Regions from separate parts of the Paenibacillus sp. FSL W8-0187 genome, predicted to be linked through region 1. Evidence: riboswitches for the same ligand, from Rfam matches in the RefSeq annotation. Region 1 holds a riboswitch; each other region holds the start of a gene.
What was found. Region 1 has a riboswitch for cyclic di-AMP ahead of ehuB (ectoine/hydroxyectoine ABC transporter substrate-binding protein EhuB). Riboswitches for the same ligand answer to the same signal wherever they lie in the genome.

Region 1 (7,333 bases):
ATTTCGAGAGACATACGATATCCGGCTCAATGTCGGCATCATCAAAACTAAAGAACGGCCCGGTTCTGCCGCAGCCCATCTGGATATCATCCAAAATAAGCAGCATCCCCTTATCCTTACAGATGCGTGTCAGCTTTTGCAGCCATTCCCGGCTGGCGGCGTTTAATCCGCCTTCCCCCTGCACCGCCTCGACGATCACCGCAGCCGGAAGCGGAATGCCGCTTCCCGGATCATCCAGAAGCTTCTCCATATATGCCATCGTATCCACGTCATCGCCAAAGTAACCGTCATAAGGCATAAATACCGAATGGCTCAGATCCACGCCTGCGCCTTGGCGTTTGAAGGAATTGCCGGTAACCGCCAGCGATCCCAGCGACATGCCATGAAAGGCATTCGTGAAGCATAGAACGGTGCTGCGCCCCGTCACTTTGCGGGCGATTTTGAGCGCTGCCTCTACGGCATTCGTTCCGGTCGGACCGGGAAACATCACTTTGTGATCCCACCCGCGCGGCTTCAGGATGACTTCCTGAAATCGGGTCAGAAACGTTTCCTTTGCATCCGTAGCCATATCCAGACTATGCGTGACGCCGTCCCTCAGAATGTAGTCGACCAGTTTCTCGCGAATCTTCTCATTGTTATGTCCGTAATTTAAAGCACCGGCTCCCGCAAAAAAATCAATGTATTCATTGCCCTGCGTATCCCACAGCTTCGCATTCCGTGCCTTGTCGAAAACGGTCTGAAAGCTCCGGCAATAACTTCTTACTTCCGATTCCAGCTTGTTAAACACAGTAAGCTTCGGTTTCTCCATGACTTGGTTGTCCATAGTTCCCTCCATTTGTTTAAATGTCATTGAAAAAGGGGCCAATCACGAATAACGGCTCATCTTCATGAGATGTCCCATCAGGGAACATCTCTGCTCCATAACCTACGGTTACGGTGCTGGGAATGGATTTCTCCTCGGCATAACCGAGAAACAAACGACGGGACGCCATGTTGCTCGGCGATACCGTAGCTTCAATATAACGGACACCATGGCATGCCTTCTGATTCATGAGACCTGTCAGCATCGCCTTGGCAATGCCTTGCCTCCGATGCGAATTAGCAACGGCCACTTGCCATACGAACAGCGTCTCCGGATTACGAGGAGAACGGAAGGCGGAAATAAAACCGATGATATCTCCTTCATGCTCGGCGATCATGCAGGTATCATGGAAGTAATCTCCAAGCAGCATGTAACAATAAGGGGAGTTCAGATCAAGCGATCCGGTGTCGCGTATGAGCTCCCACACCCGGGTGCCATCCCGTGCTTCCGGTCTTCGGTAAACAATTTCGGTTTCGGTATCCACAGCCATTCTATACATCACCTCTTTCCAGAACTAATTTCCGTTGGAACGGAATCGCTGCAGGAAGCTCTGCAGTCGCTCGCTCTGGGGATTATCGAATATCTCCTCCGGCGTGCCCTGCTCAACGATCCTTCCATCGGCTCCGAATATGACCCGATCCGCGATTTCCTTCGCAAAATCCATCTCATGCGTAATCAGCATCATGGCCATTTCGCCTTCATCCGCGATTTCCCGAATGACCTCCAGCACCTCGCCGACCAGCTCCGGATCAAGAGCCGAGGTGACCTCGTCAAACACCATTACCTTCGGCCGCATGACCAGCGCTCTGGCGATGGCAACCCGCTGCTTCTGCCCCCCGGACAGATTGGACGGATACATCTTCAGCTTGTCGGCCAAACCGACCTTGCTTAGCATGGAGACGGCCCGCTCCTCCGCCTCTTCCTTGGATAAACCCAGCACCTTACGCGGGGCCTCCGTCACATTGCGAAGTACATTCATGTGCGGGAACAGATTAAAATGCTGGAAGATCATGCCGACGTTGCATCGCATCCGGTGCAAATGCTTTTCGCTGGCCCGAACCAGCTTCCCTTTCTCTTCCATATGCCAGAGCAGCTCGCCATCAACCTCGATGGTTCCTTCGGTGGGTTCTTCCAGCGTCATCAGCATCCGGCCCATTGTCGTTTTGCCCGATCCGCTTGGACCGATCACAGCCACCTTTTCTCCAGGCTGCATCTCCAGATCGATGCCTTTAAGCACCTGGAGATCACCAAACGACTTGGTCACGCCCGTATATTTCACAATCGGCTTGGTACCCGTAGCGGGATTGTTCCCCTGCTGCGGTACCTTCGAAGCTTCCGCTTGCTCATCGATCACAACGGCATTCAATAGACTCCCTCCTTTATTTTCCACGCTGCAGATTCAAACGTTTTTCCAGCCTTTGCACAAGCAAAGATGCGATATAACTGATGATCAGGAACAGAATCCCGACCAGCGTATACGGCTCAAATGCACGGAACGACTGCGACACGATATTTTTGGCCGTCAGCATCATCTCCACCAGCGTGATGGCGCATAGAATCGGCGTTTCTTTAAACATGACAATTAAATAATTGCCCAGTACCGGAATGATTGGCGGCACCGCTTGCGGCAGGATAATACTTCGCCAGGTTTTAGCTTTCGTGTAATTCAGTGCTGTGGCAGCCTCCCATTGCCCCTTCGGCACTCCCTCGATTCCGGAACGGTACACCTCGGACAGATAGGTGCTGTAATGCAGCCCGAGACCGATGACCCCGGCATAGAAGGCCGGAATGGAAATTCCCGTTAGGAGCGGCAGACTGTAATACAGGAAGAAGACCTGAACCAGCAGCGGTGTATTGCGAATAAATTCAATGATTCCTTTGGTTATAAGCGACAACAGCTTAAATCGGCTCCGCGTCGCAAAGGCAAGCAGCAATCCGATGATTAATGCCACCACGAAAGCGCAGATCGTCACCCATACCGTCATCTTTAACGCACTCAAGAGCTGCGGCAGGATATCCCACACATAGTTCCAGTCCCACATGTCTATAACCTCCCCGCTGTCCATTTACGCTCCAGCAGTCGAACTGCCAGCGATACGAGCGTAGCAATGACAAAATACATGAGGAGCAGCAGTACCAGAATCTCGGTCGTCCAGGAGATGTAATTGTTGCGGAGCACCATCGCCTGATACGTCAAATCCGCCATGGTGATGAAATAAACCAATGAGGTGGATTTGATGAGTTCCACAAGCTGATTCCCGAAAGGGGGAAGCATTCGCAAGGAAGCTTGAGGCAATATCACATTCAACAGCCTTTGCCAAGGCTTCAGATTAAGCGCTAAAGCGGCCTCCCACTGTCCTTTCGGAACGGCCAGCACAGCGCTTCGGACGATCTCCGAGCCGTATGCGCCGAAGTTTAGCCCGATCGCAAGGATGGCCGCCAACATTTTCGGCAGCTCGATGCCGATGAACGGAAGAGCGAAATACAACCAAAACAGCTGCACCAGCAAGGAGGTTCCCCGAAAGACTTCCACGTACACGGCTGTCAATGTGCGAATGATCCACAGCTTCGACAGTCGGCATAACCCGGCTGCAAAGGACATCACGACCGCAAGGATGGCTGAAAAGAAAGCTACCACAATCGTGATCTCCGCCCCTTTTAGCAGCGTAGGGAGAAAATCAATCCACGAATTCGGCATACTATTCCCCGCAAAGCGCAGCAGCCGTCATTTCACCCGGAAGCTCTTCTTCTGTGAATCCGAACTTCTGCAGAATTTCCAGCAGCTCGCCCGATTCCTTCATTTTTTGCAGCTCCGCATTATAAGCCTCCTGGAACTCGGTATCCGCTTGGCGGAACGCCGTAGCTCCATAACCCCGAACGCTTTCTCCATCGATGACCGGCTGCTCGAAATCAGTTACACGTTCGATGTTGTCATCACTAGCCGAATCCAGCATCGCCTGCAGAGAGGGTCCCGTCATGGTAATCGCCTGTACCCGGTCTGCCTGAAGGGCGCTAATAGCCGAGGCCTGGTCGGGGACCTGTATGATCCGGTCTGAAGGAATACCGGACTTCTCCATATAGCCGATTTCAACCGCGCCTGTCATGACGGCGACCTTAGCCTGGTCATGATTAGCAATATCCTCATAACTTCCGAGTTCCATCGGATTCCCTTGCTTCACCGCAATGGCTTCCCCGATGCTGTACTCCGGATTGGCAAACAATACGGCGGAGCAGCGGTCCGGATTAATGAACATGCCTGCGGTGATTAGATCAAACCGCTCGGCCTGCAGTCCGGCAACCAGTGAACCGAATTCCGTCAGCTCTCCCCTCATTTCCTTGATGCCAAGCCGCTCCAGAATAACCCGAGCAATCTCAACGGCTTCTCCCGTCAGCTCCCCGTTGGCCTCTTTATAGGCATAAGGCTTCTCATTCGCAAAACCTACGGTGATATACCCTTGCTCCATGGCGCGATCCAGTGTACTCCCTTTGTCACCGCAAGCCGCAAGCAATACCACCATAGTCACTGATAACATCAGCACAAGCACTCTCTTCAAAACCTTCCACAACCTTTCGTTATGACTTTGCAATCCTTACAAAATGGCATGTTGAAATTACCCTTGTTAACGCATATGTTAACTTGGATATAAGGACATTCAGACACCTTGCACGGGTCGGGGCTTCAGGGAAGATGATTCATCCATCTCCTTGCACGCTTAAACCCAATGCCATCCGACTGATTCAATTGGTTAAACATTTGCAGGCCTTGCCCCTCCTCTTTAGCAGAATACAAAAAGACCACCAAACAGGGGATTTAGACATAGCTCCGCCAGCAGGGGGTCAAAAAATAGAGAAAAGGCCCCTAAGAGAATCAAGGGCCTTTGTTATGAACATCCATTATGTATGCAAGACCCATCCACTGCTGACGAGGTTAGCTGACGGACTCGGGTAAGATGGTACCCTACACTCATGATTCCAAGTGACTCGCCCCTGGTGAAACTGGTTCCCCCGCTTTCCGGAAAATGTATGCCGGAAACTAAGCGTGTGTCCATGATAAAGGGAAGTTTAGGAAAAGTCAAACCCCTTAAACCGCTTTTTCTGGAAATTCACACGCAGAAATGCCATTCTTCCGGGGTGTATGACAAGCTAGAAAAATGCCTCATTCAAGCTTGTCCACCTACAACATAGGAATTTTATCCCAGACCAATTTTTCGCTATATAGCAGGCGTTTGCCATGCCTCCCTTACTCGTTCATGTGATGGATAGTTTATGCCATGAATTAGACCAAAACAGTGGAAAGCTTCTACAACTCCATCTGAACCAAAAAAAATTTTTGATTATCCATTAAAAACCCATTATGACTCATTTACTTCTAGTTACGGGAGCGCTGGTGCCAGCATCATATATTAACCGCCGATAAGTGTCGGGATTTTTGGTCCATGGATTATACGGCTGTATATCCGCCATCCACCAGTAAGCTTGTGCCTGTAATGAAGGACGCATCTTCACTGGCAAGGAACAACACGGCTTTGGCTACTTCTTCCGGCTGTCCCAAGCGGCCCATCGGATGAAGGCCGACCAGGTGCTCGGTGATCGCTTCCGTTCTTCCCTTAATAAGCGGAGTATCGATGTATCCCGGGCATACGGCATTGACCCGGATCCCTTTTGGAGCATAATCCGCGCCCATCGACTGGGTTAACAGCTTAACGCCTCCCTTAGCGGAAGCATAAGCGGTAACACCCGCTTTTCCGACATGGCTATGGATCGAGCCGCAGTTTACGATCGCCCCTCCGGTTCCTTGGGATAACATCTGTTGGATTACATATTTATCACACAGGAACACCCCTGTAAGATTAATATCAATCGTCTTTTGCCAGTTGTCCATCGACAACTGATCAGCAGGGGCATCATGAGCAATGCCTGCATTGGCGAACAATACATCGACACGGCCAAAATGCTCAACCGTCTGCTTCACCATATTTGCAACTTCCTGTTCTTGGGTCACATCCGTCTTAACGAACAGCGTTTCAAAGCCTGCGCCTCTTAATTCATCCGAAACAGCCTGTCCCCGGTCCGAATAATCTGCAATAACAACCTTGGCTCCCTCTTCTACAAAAAGCCTTACTGCTGCTTCGCCGATCCCGCTGGCGCCTCCCGTCACAATGACAACCTTGGATTCAAATTTCATTTGTCGACCACTCCTATATTGTGAATTCATCATATCGATTCCATATTCATGTAGAGTTAACATATTCCAGGCATGATATTCCACAAGCCCCTGTTTCTTTCATGAACAACATCCTATCGAATAACGGCATATGGACGCTCACAACTTAATATTCGCCGCATCCTAACCTTATCCAGCCTGTCCATTGTTATACAGGCCGCTCGATTGTAAACATCTCTCCCAGTGAAGCATAGATATTACCAGCCATACGGCTCACAGGCTTCAACTTGGCAGCGTCAATCCGGCCTTGCTCGTAAAGTTCCTCCGCAACATGGAAGCGGACTACGCGGGCAATCAGCAGATCGGCACCAGGCAGCTGATCCGCTGCATTCAAAGTGACGACCTGCTCCAGCACGCATTCCATGCGAATCTTGCTCTCCAGAACGCCGGGAACTTTAACGACCTCGCTAACGACCGGGGTTAAATGCGCTCTGTCAAGTTCACTCTCATGCGGGGGCAGGTTCGCCGCCGTTTCGTTCACGGCTTCAACATTGTCTTCGTCCACGATGTGGATGACAAGCTCACCGCTTTGCATGGCATTTCTCGCTGTATCCTTAGCCGTACCGTTCTTCCGCTGAACGGAAACGGACAGCAGGGGCGGATTGCTGGACAGAATGGAGAAATAACTGAATGGTGCCGCATTCAGCACACCGTCCTCCGATAATGTCGTAACAAAAGCGATCGGTCGCGGAACAACGCTCCCGATGAGCAGCTTGTAAGTGTCCCGTTCGCTTTGGGTATTCGGGTCAATGGATATCACTTTAGTTACCCCTCTCTTGTGTTTTGACTTGAATAGGCTCCAGACCTTCCTCAATACGGGCTCGCTCCGGTTCAAACCAGGCAGGTAGTTTCAATTGTTCCCCCAGTGAGTCCAGATCTTCATCCACCGTAAATCCGGGTAGATCGGTTGCGATCTCAAACAAGATCCCCCCTCGTTCCCTGAAATATAACGATTTGAAATAGTTGCGGTTCTTAATATCCGTTGGCAAAAAGCCATGCTGTTTCACCCACTCTTGCCATGTAACATGCTCAACATCATCTTGAGCCCGCCATGCGATATGATGGGTCGTTCCGGCCCCCCCGGCGCCCCACGGGATATCCCGCATCGGTAAATCAATCACGTTGCCGAAGGGCCCTGCTGACTGAAACCGCGCATAGTTAACGTCCTCTCCCATGAAGGTCAGTCCCATTACCTGCTCCAGCGCTATCTTCGTTTCCTTCCACTTGCTGCTGAACAGGACCGCACC
Region 2 (7,333 bases), 940 kb from region 1:
GCTCCGAGTTGGCAAGCAGAATCTTCATGAACTGCAAGGCTCGATCCGAGCTTAAATCCCAGTTTGACGGATAGCGGCTGTTAGAGATTGGCACATTATCCGTATGGCCGGATACAATGATTTCATAGTCCGGGAACTTGTGAAGCATTTGCGAGATGGCCTTGGCCAGTTTACGGGCTTCCGGCTTCACAACGGCTTCGCCGGAAGGGAATAAGGCGTTGTCCCGTATCGTAATGACAAGCTGGGAGTGGTTCAACTTGGTGCTGAGCTCCGAGGTTAAACCGTTATTTTTAATATAATTATCGAGCTGCTTCTTCAGCTTTTCCAGATCCTGTTGTTCCTGACGCATCAGCTCTGCACGCCGTTGGTCAGGTGTTGTTGCGGGAACGGAAGGAGATGTCGCTTTATGATCCTTAATATTGGGCGGATTATCGCTGGATTCCGTTTTGCTGTAATCCAGCACACCGGTTCCGCCGGTGAGAGCAACACTGAAGGCTTCGCTCATTTCTTGAAATTTGCGTGCATCCGTCGCACTCATGGCGTATAGCACCAGGAACAAGGCCAGAAGCAAGGTCAGTAGGTCTGCGTAAGGAAGAAGCCAGGATTCGTCGGCATGCTCCTCATGCGGCTCGTGTCTAGTCTTTTTGCTCACTAGCACCAGCCTCCCTCTCGCTGAGCTCAGCCCGTTCGGACGGTGTCAGGAACACGGAGAGCTTCTGATTGATTGCAATGGTGGATACACCGGACTGAATGGACAGCAGGCCTTCTACCATCATCAGGCGGATTTCAACCTCACGTTTGGATAGACGCTTGAGTTTATTCGCAATCGGGTGACAGAGGACATAACCGGTGAAAATACCGAGCAGGGTTGCAATAAACGCAGCCCCGATGGCATGGGCGAGTTCGCCCATATCTTCCATATGGGATAATGCAGCGATCAAACCGATAACGGCTCCAAGTACCCCGAGGGAAGGTGCATACATACCGGCTTGGGAGAAGATCAATGAGCCGGAACGATGGCGCTCTTCGGTGGCATTAATATCTTCCATTAATACATCACGTACGAATTCCTGATCGTTGCCATCGATGATCATGCGCATCCCGTTACGCAGGAAGGTGTCATCGATCTCATCGACTTTGGTTTCAAGAGCCAGCAGACCTTCACGGCGTGTGATCGAAGCCCATTCCATAAACAGCTTGATCATTTCCGTTTTGTCCATCAGATTCTGTTTCACAAAGGTCATCTTGACCAGCTTCGGAATCTTTTTCAGCTCGACTAGCGGAAACCCGATGAATAAAGTTGCTGCCGTACCGCCAAGAATGATTAGATAGGCTGCCGGATTATACAAAGCGAGAAGGGAGGCACCTTTCAGAACCATGCCCACCAGTACCGCGACGATACCGATTATTAAGCCTATAATTGTTGAAATTTCCATACCACACCTCATCCGTGAGAAATAAAATAACGAATCCATTCGTCAGAACGGTTCTCATGGAGAACCGGACCCCTTTTGTGGGGCGTTATCCTATTTATCGTCAGGTCGGGCTTTTTTTTTAGTTGTAATTTCCGGTATAATGGAAGGAAGGGAAACGAAGCTAAGTACGGCAAGGAAAGGAGTGATGGAGATGGGCGTTAAACACGGAAGAGATTACGGCGAAATTCTGGCAGAACTGACCGAGGCGGTCGGACGAATTACCGACAGCTATGTCTTCTTTGAAATGGAAGCTGAGGATTGGGACAATCTGGGTGAAGCCGAGAGAAATGAGGTTCATGAAGCGCTGGCTGAGGATTTGTTCTATGCGCTAGGCACAGAGCCGGTGATTAATGTTGGCAGCGGCGTGGTCATGCATGATCAAACGAACCATCGAATACATATTTTGATTGGTGAAGAAGAGTTGGCCTTTGTGGCTCTTGTGTAATCACTCCAGTTATCAACAGATACAGGGCAGAATAGAATAGATGACAGAAAGACCATATTACGTGTAAGTCGGCTTTAAGATAGGTTTTTTTCGGGGAGGAAGATAAAAGATGCTTTATACGCAGCAAGAAGTAGAGGCTCATCTGGAAAAGCTTGAGGGTTGGGAATTTGAACAAGGGAGATGGATTGTACGGAAGTATACCTTCTCCTCCTTCATGAAGGGAATTGCTTTTGTTGATGAAGTGGCAGCTATTTCAGAAGCTTTCGGACATCACCCCTACATCACCATAGATTATAAAGTCGTTACACTTCGTCTCACCTCTTGGGACGACGGTGGCATTACGGCTGTGGATATTAAGGAAGCGCAGCAGTTTAACGAAGCCTATGAGAAGAGTCGTTCGAAGGATGGCAAGGCGGCACAATAGGAGGGGGACGGTTAGTCCCCTCAGAGGTCCCGAATATGTAAAAACACGCTTGCGCCGGGAAGAGCTCCAGGTGCAAGCGTGTTTTGCGTATAAGCTGATTTATTTTTTCTCAGCAAGGTATAGCGCGATGTTTGCGATTTCTTCGGGCTTAAGTTGATCTTTAAAGGAAGGCATTCCCTTACGACCTTTGGTTACAACGTTGAAGATTGCGTCCGCATCCATGTGTCCGCCTACTTGATTCAAAGCCGGCCCAGCGCCGCCTTGAAGTTGGTCGCCGTGACAGCTAATACAGCTTGCTTTCATTGTGGCTTCCGCTGCGGCAGCATCGAGAGTCACTTCCGGCATGGTCGGCTTCTCTTCCTGAGCCACCTGTTCCTTACCTGGGAGCGTAAACATCAGCGCGATAGCCAACGCACATGCGACGAAGAACAATCCGCTCATGATCCATTTTTGCATCGTCATATCGTCCCTTCTATGTATACTGCACTCTTGCACTTGTCTCCATTATAAACCAACATCCATAGACAGCATAGCCAGTTGTGACAAAAAAAGCAACTATCCGGCGCGGCTTCATAAAAAGTACACAAAATTGTGCTTTTTCATATAGACAAAGATTACTATTCCTCATTAGCCGGCGGCTCATACACCATACAGTGGAAAAGGGCATTTCCCGTTGGTGTAAGTCGCTCATACGTATCGGTGATATGAAAGCCTGCCTTTTGATACGTGCGGATCGCGCGCTCATTCCAGGTCAACACCTCAAGGTCGATTTCGTCGACAGGCCGCCTCCGCCTGGCTTCCCGAACAATCGCCTCCATAAACCGTTTACCCATTCCGCGCCCGCACCAATCAGGCCGCATGCCAAGTCCGATTCGTGTCACCTCGTGCATCGGAAACAGCTGGGCAAATCCCCACAGGGCCTCCCGTTCATCCAGAATCGAGATGTACTGCCTCTGGCGAATGTCGGGATCGCCAAACTCGACCTCAAGTCCTTTCATCTGCTCCCAGGGAAGAAAGCCATAGATATTATAGGGAGGAGGATAGGTCCAGGCGCATATTTCCTTTGCGTGCTCTTCACGCATGACTACGGTGTGAAATGAAATCGGTGTTGCATCCATTGGTGAAGTCCTCCTATCGTATATATGAATGATAACCCTTTTCCGAATATCCAAGTCGCATCAAAAAGCCCGTCAAAGAGAGGTAAGGGCTCCTTTAACGGGCAAGCAGTATGTATAGGGATGATTAGCCTCTAAAGCTTAGGATGATTCACCAGCCGACTCTTCATACGTATCATCGCTCATGATACGCTTTGCACCCACGTATCGCTGATCATAGTACTCCTCTGCAAGGCGGTTGATAACCACGCCGCGGTTGGTCGAGGCATGGGCAAATTTGTCATCGCCGACATAAATGCCGACGTGGGAGATGCCCTGGCCCGATGTGTTGAAGAACACCAAATCGCCAGCGCGCAGATCCTTACGGGACACGCTTGTCCCCATGTCGAATTGAGAGCCGGATTGATGCGGGAGCTTCAAACCGAGTTTGGCATATACATACATGGTGAAGCCGGAGCAGTCAAATCCGCTCGCGGTCGTACCGCCGTAGCTGTATCGTGTACCTAGCACCTTATCGATTTCCTGATCCAGCGCACTATCAGCAAACACGCTGCCAACGCCCAAAGTGAATAGCAGTGTGATACTAAGGGCTGCTGTTGATAATGTTTTCTTCAGCATGGAAAGCTCCTTTTCGCTGCCGCGAGGCATAGCAATCTATGTATTAAAGCACTTACATTAATGACAAAGTTGTTACTGCGTCCATTCTATCAGACAGTAAGCGGGATTGGCAATTATTTCTTGATGAATTTTGCTATTTTTCAATCGTATTAGCTGTCGAAGCGTCAGATAAAATCAATATTTTCCCAAAACGGTGTTTAATGAAGAGAGAGAAGGGTATATAAAGAATAAGAGGATATTGGGGATGGAATAACCAAACGAAGTCATTTCAATATCTTCATTCATTTTTTTTTGAAAAGTGGAAACTTTTTCGTTGTCTTAAACGTTATAAAGGTATACACACAATCAACAAAAGAAAAAAGCCGCTGGATGAGATCGGCACAATCTCATAAACCCAGGGCTTCTTATAAGAGTAAATCAATAAAGTTCCAACATTAATTGTAGTTCACAGCTACAGATTTGTACGTATTCTGACTCATAATTCTCTTAGCGCCTACATATCGGTTGGCGTAATAGCTCTGGCTTAGCGGACTGATCATGACACCACGCGAAGATGAGGAATGAGCAAATTTGCCGCTTCCAACATAAATACCCACATGAGAGATACCTCTACCGGATGTGTTGAAGAACACGAGATCGCCAGCTTTCAGGTTGCTCTTGGATACTGCCGTTCCTACTTTGTATTGAGCTGCAGACGTTCGCGGCAGGCTAAGGCCAAGCTTCTTGTAAACATAGCTGGTGAATCCGGAGCAGTCAAAACCATTCGTTGTGGTTCCACCCGTTTTATAAGAGACACCAATGGCTGGTTTGATTGCTGTATTTAATTTGGAATCGGCGAAAGCGCTTCCGGTCCCTAATGTGAGTGCGAGTGCGAGGCCGAGAGAAACAGCCGTTAACTTCTTTTTCAAAACAAAAAGCTCCTTCCATTGCCTGCGAGGTTAGCTTAAGGGTTCGGTTGAAAGGTCCCCTATGATCCCTCTCTTGCGAGATCAATTCACCCAAAACGGATCCCCCGCTTCCCATATCGTTATGGGAATTCGGCTCCTTAAAATGTTGATGAACCCATTCATTGACGTCTGACGTTCCAACATAGTTAACGAATTTACATCGTTCCAACAAAAAAGTTACAGTAAAGATGACAAAGTTGTTACTAACATATTCGTTATTTTAGCAGAGTATTAACAATTTGGCAAACGAGGAAAGATCATTTTTAAACAAAAAAACCTGTCCCCATCTTGGGGAAACAGGTTTTTTTGTAATTTGGCGCTCAGAAATTTGTAATATAGAGGATAAATGAATGCTTATTCTTTGTAAAATCAAGCTCGAGATAAAAACGTGTCACTTCGGATTACAGCTTATTCGCGAGCATGATTCACCATATCAGGGTAACGAATTGTAACGATTAAGAATGCTGTGAGGAGGAATCTCTCCACAAATGATATTGGGTGGAAATTACCCAAATTTGGAATAATCCATTCAGGAAATAAGAGGCCTGCTGAATAATTAAGCCGATCAACCCGGCCCAGAAGAGCGAAGCCGAGCTCAGGAGCAGCAGAATGATACAGGCTGATCCGCCGATGGTGATGGACAACAGCACTGCCGTGCCCAAGCGGCGGAAGAGTGCCAGAATAGAGCTGATCATACCGAACCCCCCAGTGCGCCCGAATTGCATATAGAGCAATAACAGGCGGATCAGATAGGCGTACAAGAACCACCCAGCTGCATAGGGCAGTGCATGAAGCAGCAGAACAGGCTCTTGAATCCCATTCAGCAGAATCGGAAGGATTTTGGGCAGAATCCAGTAACCGGGCGCAAAGGTGAGAATGAGCTCTATCAGATAGAATAGCGTTACGGGTTTCCACAGTTTCCGCATGCCAATGAAGAAGAATAAACCGCGCTCGCCCTTAGCTTCCTGGTGAAGGTTGTAGAAGATGCCGGCCCGAATGAGCGGGGTGAAGATTATCCTGATCAAGAGCAAACCGGCCAGAAGCCATGCGTAGGTGTGGACCGTGCTGCTCAGGGATAGGCTCATCTCGCCCTCGTAGAAGAATAAAAGACGGCTGAGCTCGTTAGGGGCAGAATCCGGATATCGCATAAGAAGGGGAACGACTGCCGATTTTACGAGTCGGTACAGGCAGTATCCCCACAGCAAACGGTATAAGAAGAGCAGAATCGAGACGTATAGCTGGTCTTTAACACTGATCCACCCTTGGCCTGCGTAACTTTTCATGTGCTCCCCCCTCACCATGACAGGCTGCCGAACAGCGTCTCCACAAGCTTGGTAATACTGAGATTCCAGCGTGTAACCACCTTCGGATCCATTCCTGCCTTCATATAGTTATTGATGTGTTTATTCTCTAGGACGATGGAATATTTCGGATCAACCATGGCCCAGGCGAGCGGAGTGCTGTACTCCAGGGTGTAAGTAACTTTTCGGTCCTTGCCGCTCCAGGTTCGCTCCACCGTTTTGCCGTCCTCAAAGGCGAACACGATTGGCACATCGGTTATATCCCCGTCCCTGCTCGTTATCTTGACCGTAGATTCATACCGAGGATGTTCCGCCGTGCCTTTATTTTTGGTTTTGATCACGTCGATGGCAACGTCCGCCATCTGGCTTCCATATACATATTGGTCAAAATACGGCTGCCAGGACGTTTTGCTTACTTGCTCTACAACTTTCTGGAAGTCGGACGTGGTCGGGTGCTTGAAGCGGTATTTCTGGGCGTACGTATGAAGAATCTTCTCCATCATCCGCGGACCGACCTGTCGTTCGATGCCTTGCAGCACCAGCTTGCCCCTCGTGTAAACATTCAGTGCGTAGTTTTCGTGCGAGCTGTATTTCCAGGATTCCATCTTCAGCGGTGCAGGGGAAGTGATGGATGCTCCCTGAGCCGCCGTATTGGAGGTAATCCCGTATTCTTTTTCCATCACTCGTTCTTCTGCATAGGTTGCGAAGGCTTCGTCCAGCCACGCTTCCTCAAATTCGTTACTTGCGATCATTCCGTAAAAATATTGATGGGCAATTTCATGAATGACGGTCCGCTCCAGCTCATATCCCGGCGAATCGTTTTTGGCCCCGAAGGCCGTGACCAGCGTCGGGTATTCCATGCCGCCTGCACCGTTGCCCGATTCTGGCGGAACGACGATGGACAACGTGGAATACGGATAGGTTCCGTACCATTTTCCAAACGAAGCGAGTGCCGACTTGGCAGCATCAAAGTAACGCTCCTTTAAGTCTTTATGGGCTGGATCGAGA
Region 3 (7,333 bases), 1.4 Mb from region 1:
ATTTGAGTTTCAGATGCTGTACGGGCTGCGGATGAACGATCAGGCAGCGCTTGCACAGGACGGCTACCGCATTCGGTGTTATATGCCCTACGGAACGATGTGGTACCCGTATTTTACGCGGCGGCTGGCGGAGAAGCCGGCCAACCTGATGATGGTGCTCAAAAATATGTTCAAGTGAGAGGGGGAAAATAATCAATTGAAAGCGAAGCGAGGACGGTAGCTCTCTAGCTACTGTCCTAGAAGAAATAATACGCCTCCGAGCAGTCCATCAGGAAGGAACGCTCCAGCGGCAAGCTGCCTAACCGCTTACGGGTGATGTGCTGTTGCCGATTGGTCTCCAGATCGGCGAGCGCCGATACGGCGAGCTGCATCCGGGCGGATCCCCACTGGTGCTGCTTCTGGGCATAGCGAACGGCCTCGGTCACGGTCATGCCTTTCAGCCTCGTAAAGACGGCTGCCCAGCGGACTAGATCCGTGAATTCCCTGTTGCTTGGCAGCGCATATTCGGCATAACCGGCCGCGTCTTTGCAGCTGATTTTGAACAAACCGCAGTTCCAATCTCGTTTGCTCCAGGGGATAAAGCGTTCAGCCGAGCCCTGGTCGAAACGAAATATCTCCATATGGCGGATGGGCTCTACACTTAATGCGGGAACTTCGGTTTCGATAACGGATGTCAGTGCAGCCTCGATGAATTTCGTCATGATCTACGCTCCTTTATAGGAATGTTATATGCACGGTGAAAAGGCCTGGTGAGCAGAGATCCCCCGCTCTCCAGGCCTTTTTGTCGTTAGAGGCCCTGTTCCAGTGGCCGCTTCCGCTTAAGGCTCGGGTGGTGTTCTCTCTCAAAACGCGCCTACGAGGTTAGCTGACGGATTCGGGCTTGAGAGCACCCTACCGCAGTGCCTGACCATCTAGGCACTGCGGATTCACCCCATTCACCAATAGAAGCTCCATTGGCGATTTTGGTTCCCCCGTCTCCCCATCTGTCGGGAGCTCAGCGTATAACGAATGTTTCGAATAGATGGATGAATCATACGCCGGAGGAAACTAAAAGTAAATGATCATATGGGACGGATATATTCCGAAAATCGATGAAAACCGTGTAAGAAAACGTGTACATTCAGTCGTGTCATCGATTATCATGGCAAAATCTCGGTATCTCGATAGATTGCGGTAAATACAAGAAAACAAGAGAAATACATAGTATAGAGTAGTATTCGGGAGATAATGAAGCAATACTGGTCAGTTCCTGTTCGACATAACGCCACATGTGTTTTTGCTCACATTTACTTCCTGCAGGGCCAGACGTATGATACGAACTATGAATTGACGGACACCAGCGACAGGCATGCAGGCAACCGTTTCATGAAGGCCTACAGGCAGTGTGAGAGCTGCATCAGGCTCTTTTATGGATCGAATCTCGGGCGAAGGCGCCATGGGCCTTCGCTGAAATTGCAGGATGATGCGACTCTCACCGCTCGAACCTGATGCTGTGTTGTTTTGCCGGACCTGGATGTTTAGTCAATGGCTAATAGAATAACATGCTACTCGTTTTCAATTTTCGCTGAGTCCTTGAATGGAAAAGGAACGGGGGAACCAGTCGGGAGATGAATCTATCTCTCAGGGGTGAATCCCATGGACAAGATAACGGTCTATGGGTAGGGCGACTCTCACGCCCGAATCCGTCAGCTAACCTCGTAAGCGTATCGAGAGAGGCAACGATTGTCGTGGACTTGGGCCACGGTGTATTTCACCGTGTCCTATTAAGGAGCCTGCGGGAAGAGTTCTTCTCTTTCCACAGGCTTCTTTGTTGTTGTCTTCTCTTTCCGAACTTAGGAGGAGAACAAAAGATGGAGAAATCGCAGGAGTTTATCCTGGTATCCGCACCGAACAAGGCCGGGGAAGAATTTATCCGCCAGCTGATCTTTAAGCGCATTTCGTTTGTGGCCATAGCCAACAACCGGGTTGAACAGGAGAGGCTGCATGAGCTGGGCTGCACCAACATGATACTAATCGATACAAGGGACGAGCAAACCTGGATCATTCCCGAGTTTCCCGTCAGCAAGGTGTTTCTGTTCGAGAGCAGCTTGAATCTATGCTGCCGCTATTTACGGATTTGCCGGACCTGGACCACAGAGTCGATTTATGTGATTACCCATTCCAGCAATCCGCGATTGATATACAAAGGGCTGGGTGCCGATGTGGTGCTTCATACGAACCATCACCAGGTATCCTTCCTGATTTCGTCCATTGTCAGCTAAGGTCTTGGCTGATATCACAACGAGGTTTTAGGAGGTTATATTCATGCAGGATTTATATATGGTGCTCATATTGGGAGGAACCTACGGACTGTTCATGCTGTTCATGTCTTGGTGTGGGCGCGTGGTTTCTGAACCGGAGGCGGATTAACCATGATGATCATTTTGGTATGCACGCTCTTTATTTTTCTGTACTTGATTTATGCGCTGATTCACCCTGAAAAATTCTAGGGAGACAGCTGAAGGAGGAAGGCATTCGCCATGGGCATTTTACAAATTGCCATCGTTATACTCGTTCTGGTGCTGCTGGTAAAGCCGCTTGGAACTTATCTATATCAGGTGTTTCGCAATGAAGGCAATGGAACGGACAGATGGTTCTCCTGGGCGGAGAAACCGATCTTCGCACTGATTGGCTTGAAAGAACGCAAGGGAATGACGTGGAAAGGTTATGCCATCAGCTTTGTGATGACGAATATCGTGCTGGTCGCGTCTGGGTATTTGATTCTGCGGTTGCAGAGAGTACTGCCCTTCAACCCGAATGGCATCGATAATATGGAATCGACCTTGTCGTTCTCTACGATCATCAGCTTTATGACCAATACGAATCTTCAGCATTACAGCGGGGAGTCGGGGTTATCCTATATGGCCCAGATGGCTGTCATTACGATGATGATGTTCACGTCTGCGGCAACCGGGCTCTGCGTGGCGATTGCTTTTATCCGGGCGGTGACTAGCAAGGGCTCAACCGTCGGTAATTTTTTTGAGGACTTCGTCAAAGCTCACACCCGGGTGTTCATCCCGGCTGCGTTCATCATTGCAATGGTACTGGTTGCGCTGCAGGTGCCGCAGACCTTGAAGCCTACGCTCAGCGTCACGACGCTGGAAGGTAGCGAGCAGCAAATAGCTGTAGGGCCAGTAGCTGCGCTTGAATCGATCAAGCATCTGGGCACCAACGGCGGCGGGTTTATGGGAGTGAACTCGGCACATCCGTTCGAGAACCCGTCCCCGCTGACCAATGTCATCGAAATCCTGTCCATGTGGAGTCTCGGGGCGGCACTTCCGTATACGTTCGGTTTATTCGCCAAGAGCCGCAAACAGGGCTGGATTATTTTCTCGGTGATGATGACCTTGTTTATCGCTTTCCTGTCGCTGAACTATGCCGCTGAAACCAATGGCAATCCGGCGCTGAACCGCTTGGGCATCGATGCCTCGCAAGGCAGCATGGAGGGCAAGGAGGTCCGGTTCGGGGTTGCTCAATCTTCTCTGTTCACGACAGTGACGACCGCGGCCACAACCGGGTCGGTCAACAACATGCATGATACACTCACGCCGCTTGGAGGGATTACGCCGCTGTCCCTGATGATGCTGAACTCTGTTTTTGGCGGAAAGGGCGTTGGGCTGATGAATATGCTCATGTACGCGATATTGGCGGTGTTCCTGGCCGGTCTTATGGTTGGTCGAACCCCCGAATTTCTAGGCAGAAAAATCGAGGCGCGGGAGATGAAGCTGATTGCGATTGTTATCCTGGTGCATCCATTTATCATCCTGGCTCCGACCGCCCTTGCGCTGATGACGGATGCAGGGCAGGCAGGCATTACCAATGCGGGCTTTCATGGCATCTCGCAAGTATTGTACGAATACACGTCTTCCGCTGCCAATAACGGTTCCGGATTTGAGGGTCTGTCAGATAACACGCCGTTCTGGAACATTACAACAGGACTGGTCATGCTCTTCGGCCGTTACATTTCGATGATTGCCCTGTTGGCGGTGGGCGGCTCGCTGATGCGGAAGCAATGGGTTCCCGAGACGCTTGGGACGTTCCGGACAGATAATAAGCTGTTTGCCGGCATTCTCATTGCAGTGGTTCTGATTATCGGTGCATTGACCTTCCTGCCTGTACTTGTGCTTGGTCCGATTGCTGAGCATCTGACGATCCGTTAATAGAAAAGGTGGCCTATTACCATGAATAATACGAGAAAAAAAGTGATGTCCAAAGAGATGGTTCGTCAGGCGCTCAAGAAGAGCTTCACGAAGCTGAACCCCGTCCTGATGATGAGAAATCCGGTCATGTTTGTGGTGGAGGCCGGCACCCTGGTTGTTTTGCTGATGACGTTATTTCCGTCCTATTTCGGGACAGAGGGCAGTATCGGATTTAATCTGACGGTGTTTGTGATTTTGCTGTTGACGCTGCTGTTCGCTAACTTCGCAGAGGCTCTTGCCGAAGGACGCGGGAAGGCGCAGGCCGACTCCCTTAAGCAATCCAAGCAGGAAATGACGGCTCATAAAGTGATGGAGAACGGAGGGGTACAATCCGTACCATCCACGGATCTTCGCAAAGGAGATATCGTGATCGTTACGCAGGGCGAGATGATTCCCGGGGACGGGGAGGTCATTGCGGGCCTTGCGTCCGTTGACGAATCGGCGATTACCGGCGAGTCCGCGCCCGTCATTAAAGAAGCCGGCGGCGATTTCAGTTCGGTTACCGGGGGTACCCGGGTTGTCAGCGATACGATCAAAATTCGGATTACGAGCGATCCGGGGGAATCGTTTATCGACCGAATGATTTCGCTTGTTGAAGGAGCCGCCCGCCAGAAGACGCCGAATGAAATTGCTCTGAACACGTTGTTGATCGTCTTAACGCTGATTTTCCTGATCGTTGTCGTTACGCTCGCACCGATTGCGAAGTATCTTGGCATCGAGCTGTCCGTTCCGGTGCTGATCTCGCTGCTGGTGTGTCTCATCCCGACCACGATCGGGGGCTTGCTGTCGGCGATCGGGATTGCCGGCATGGACCGGGTGACGCAGTTCAATGTGCTGGCGATGTCGGGCAAGGCGGTGGAGGCAGCCGGTGACATCAATACAATGATTCTGGATAAGACGGGTACGATTACGTTTGGTAACCGGATGGCCAGCCAGTTGATTCCCGTCGGCGGTGAATCGCTTGCCTCGGTTTCCCAGTGGGCAGCCGTGAGCTCGCTGCAAGACGAGACGCCGGAAGGACGCTCGGTATTGGAGCTGCTGAAGAAGGAAGGACTTGAAGTGGATGAAAGCATGGCGGCTGGGGCGGAATTCATCGAATTTAAGGCTGAGACCCGGATGAGCGGCATGGATCTGCAGGATGGACGGAAAGTCCGCAAGGGTGCGGTGGATGCCGTCAAGGCGTGGGTGCAGTCGCAAGGAGGTTCCATCCCTTCGGATTTGACGCCAAACAGTGACGCCATCGCGACAGAGGGCGGAACTCCGCTCGCTATCGCCGTGGATAACCGCATCTATGGTCTGATCTACCTTAAGGACACCGTGAAGCCGGGCATGAAGGAACGGTTTGAGCAGCTGCGCCGGATGGGCATCAAGACGATTATGTGCACCGGCGACAATCCGCTCACCGCGGCGACGATTGCCCGTGAAGCAGGTGTCGATGATTATATCGCCGAGAGCAAGCCCGAGGATAAGATTGCCGTCATCCGCCGAGAACAAGCCGAAGGGAAGTTAGTAGCGATGACCGGTGACGGTACGAACGACGCCCCGGCGCTGGCCCAGGCCGATGTGGGGCTGGCGATGAACAGCGGTACCACCGCAGCCAAGGAAGCGGCTAATATGGTGGATCTGGATTCAGATCCATCGAAGATTATCGAGGTGGTTGCCATCGGCAAGCAGCTGCTAATGACGAGGGGCGCGCTGACCACGTTCAGCGTCGCGAACGATGTCGCCAAATATTTTGCCATCATACCGGCGATGTTTGCAGCCGCCATCCCAAGCATGAATGTTCTCAACGTCATGGGACTGGGTTCTCCCATGTCGGCGATTCTGTCTGCGCTGATCTTTAATGCCGTCATTATCCCACTGCTGATACCGCTTGCGATGAAGGGCGTAGCCTATAAGCCAATGAGTTCGTCGAAGCTGCTTCAGCGCAATGTGCTGATCTATGGCTTAGGTGGCGTGATCGTACCCTTTATCGGGATTAAGCTGATCGACATGATCGTCCATCTGTGGATTTAGATATGATCATCGTAGCAGGCATATCGAGATAACTCGAAGATTGCTTTACGTGGAAGATATCAAGGGAAGGATTGAGGAATTATGAATAATCCATTGCAGCAATCATCACCGGCGCCTCATACTAAGGCGGGTTCCGCCCGTGTCTCCCTGGGCATTGCCGTAAGAACGAGTCTTGTATTTATCGTGTTATGTGGAGTTCTCTATCCGCTGGTTACGACAGGAGCTTCGCAGCTGCTCATGCCGAAGCAAGCCGGCGGCAGCTTGGTCACGGATTCCGGCGGAAAGGTGGTTGGATCGGAATTGATCGGCCAGAACTTTACGGAACCTCAATATTTTCACGGCAGGGTGTCCAGCATTGAATACAACGGAGCCGGCTCAGGCAGCAATAACTACGCACCTTCCAATCCGGATTTGATCGAACGAACGAAGGCTTCGATTGAAGCATGGAAGGAGAACAATCCGGACGTTCCGGCGAGCAAGGTGCCGATCGATCTGGTAACGAATTCCGGCTCCGGGTTGGATCCTCACATATCGCCTCAGGCAGCGGATATTCAGATTCCGCGGATCAGCAAGCTGACCGGAATTGCGGAGGCAGAGCTTGATCAGCTGGTAAAGGAACATACGGAGGGACGGGACTTGGGCGTGTTTGGTGAACCGCGCGTCAATGTATTGAAGCTGAATCTGGCTCTTGCCGAGCTTCTTGATTGATCATGGACCCATTTCGGAGAAAATCGCCGGAGGAAATCTTAAGGTCGATTGCGAAGCTCCACCATGGGAGACTCAAGGTATATATCGGGGCTGTGAGCGGTTCGGGAAAAACCTATCATATGCTTCGCGAAGGACAGACTCTAAGGCTGCAAGGCATCGATGTCGTCATATGTGCCGTATCCACGATGCAGCGTCCGGAAACGGTGGAGCAGGTCCGGAATTTGGAGCGGGTGCCCAGCATTCATTGGGTGGAGGACGGCGTAGAGAAGAAGGATCTTGATCTGGATCTGCTGGTGCAGCGCAACCCGGAGGTGGTGCTTGTTGATGGGCTTGCCCATCGGAACCGGAAGGGAGCGCGGCATGCCACGCGG

Region 2: it holds a riboswitch for cyclic di-AMP, as region 1 does, so the genes downstream of both, MKY48_RS00495 (C40 family peptidase) here and ehuB (ectoine/hydroxyectoine ABC transporter substrate-binding protein EhuB) in region 1, are expected to answer to the same signal.
Region 3: it holds a riboswitch for cyclic di-AMP, as region 1 does, so the genes downstream of both, MKY48_RS02400 (hypothetical protein) here and ehuB (ectoine/hydroxyectoine ABC transporter substrate-binding protein EhuB) in region 1, are expected to answer to the same signal.

Annotation. Positions count from the first base shown of each region.
Region 1 covers NZ_CP150206.1:6,567,532-6,574,864, forward strand. Annotated here, with positions in the region: gene ectB (diaminobutyrate--2-oxoglutarate transaminase) at 1-823, opposite strand, end outside; gene ectA (diaminobutyrate acetyltransferase) at 840-1,352, opposite strand; gene ehuA (ectoine/hydroxyectoine ABC transporter ATP-binding protein EhuA) at 1,377-2,228, opposite strand; gene ehuD (ectoine/hydroxyectoine ABC transporter permease subunit EhuD) at 2,242-2,904, opposite strand; gene ehuC (ectoine/hydroxyectoine ABC transporter permease subunit EhuC) at 2,907-3,560, opposite strand; gene ehuB (ectoine/hydroxyectoine ABC transporter substrate-binding protein EhuB) at 3,562-4,395, opposite strand; cyclic di-AMP (ydaO/yuaA leader) riboswitch at 4,767-4,912, opposite strand; gene MKY48_RS29825 (SDR family NAD(P)-dependent oxidoreductase) at 5,304-6,047, opposite strand; gene MKY48_RS29830 (flavin reductase family protein) at 6,235-6,846, opposite strand; gene MKY48_RS29835 (ring-cleaving dioxygenase) at 6,848-7,333, opposite strand, start outside.
Region 2 covers NZ_CP150206.1:98,237-105,569, forward strand. Annotated here, with positions in the region: gene motB (flagellar motor protein MotB) at 1-652, opposite strand, end outside; gene motA (flagellar motor stator protein MotA) at 636-1,436, opposite strand; gene MKY48_RS00470 (hypothetical protein) at 1,627-1,920, shown strand; gene MKY48_RS00475 (4a-hydroxytetrahydrobiopterin dehydratase) at 2,030-2,344, shown strand; gene MKY48_RS00480 (cytochrome c) at 2,444-2,800, opposite strand; gene MKY48_RS00485 (GNAT family N-acetyltransferase) at 2,962-3,462, opposite strand; gene MKY48_RS00490 (C40 family peptidase) at 3,601-4,074, opposite strand; gene MKY48_RS00495 (C40 family peptidase) at 4,512-4,985, opposite strand; cyclic di-AMP (ydaO/yuaA leader) riboswitch at 4,990-5,130, opposite strand; gene MKY48_RS00500 (hypothetical protein) at 5,480-6,307, opposite strand; gene MKY48_RS00505 (M1 family metallopeptidase) at 6,319-7,333, opposite strand, start outside.
Region 3 covers NZ_CP150206.1:540,421-547,753, forward strand. Annotated here, with positions in the region: gene MKY48_RS02390 (proline dehydrogenase family protein) at 1-178, shown strand, start outside; gene MKY48_RS02395 (hypothetical protein) at 237-701, opposite strand; cyclic di-AMP (ydaO/yuaA leader) riboswitch at 835-1,010, opposite strand; cyclic di-AMP (ydaO/yuaA leader) riboswitch at 1,553-1,720, shown strand; gene MKY48_RS02400 (hypothetical protein) at 1,851-2,261, shown strand; gene kdpA (potassium-transporting ATPase subunit KdpA) at 2,520-4,199, shown strand; gene kdpB (potassium-transporting ATPase subunit KdpB) at 4,221-6,254, shown strand; gene kdpC (potassium-transporting ATPase subunit KdpC) at 6,336-6,962, shown strand; gene MKY48_RS02420 (histidine kinase) at 6,965-7,333, shown strand, end outside.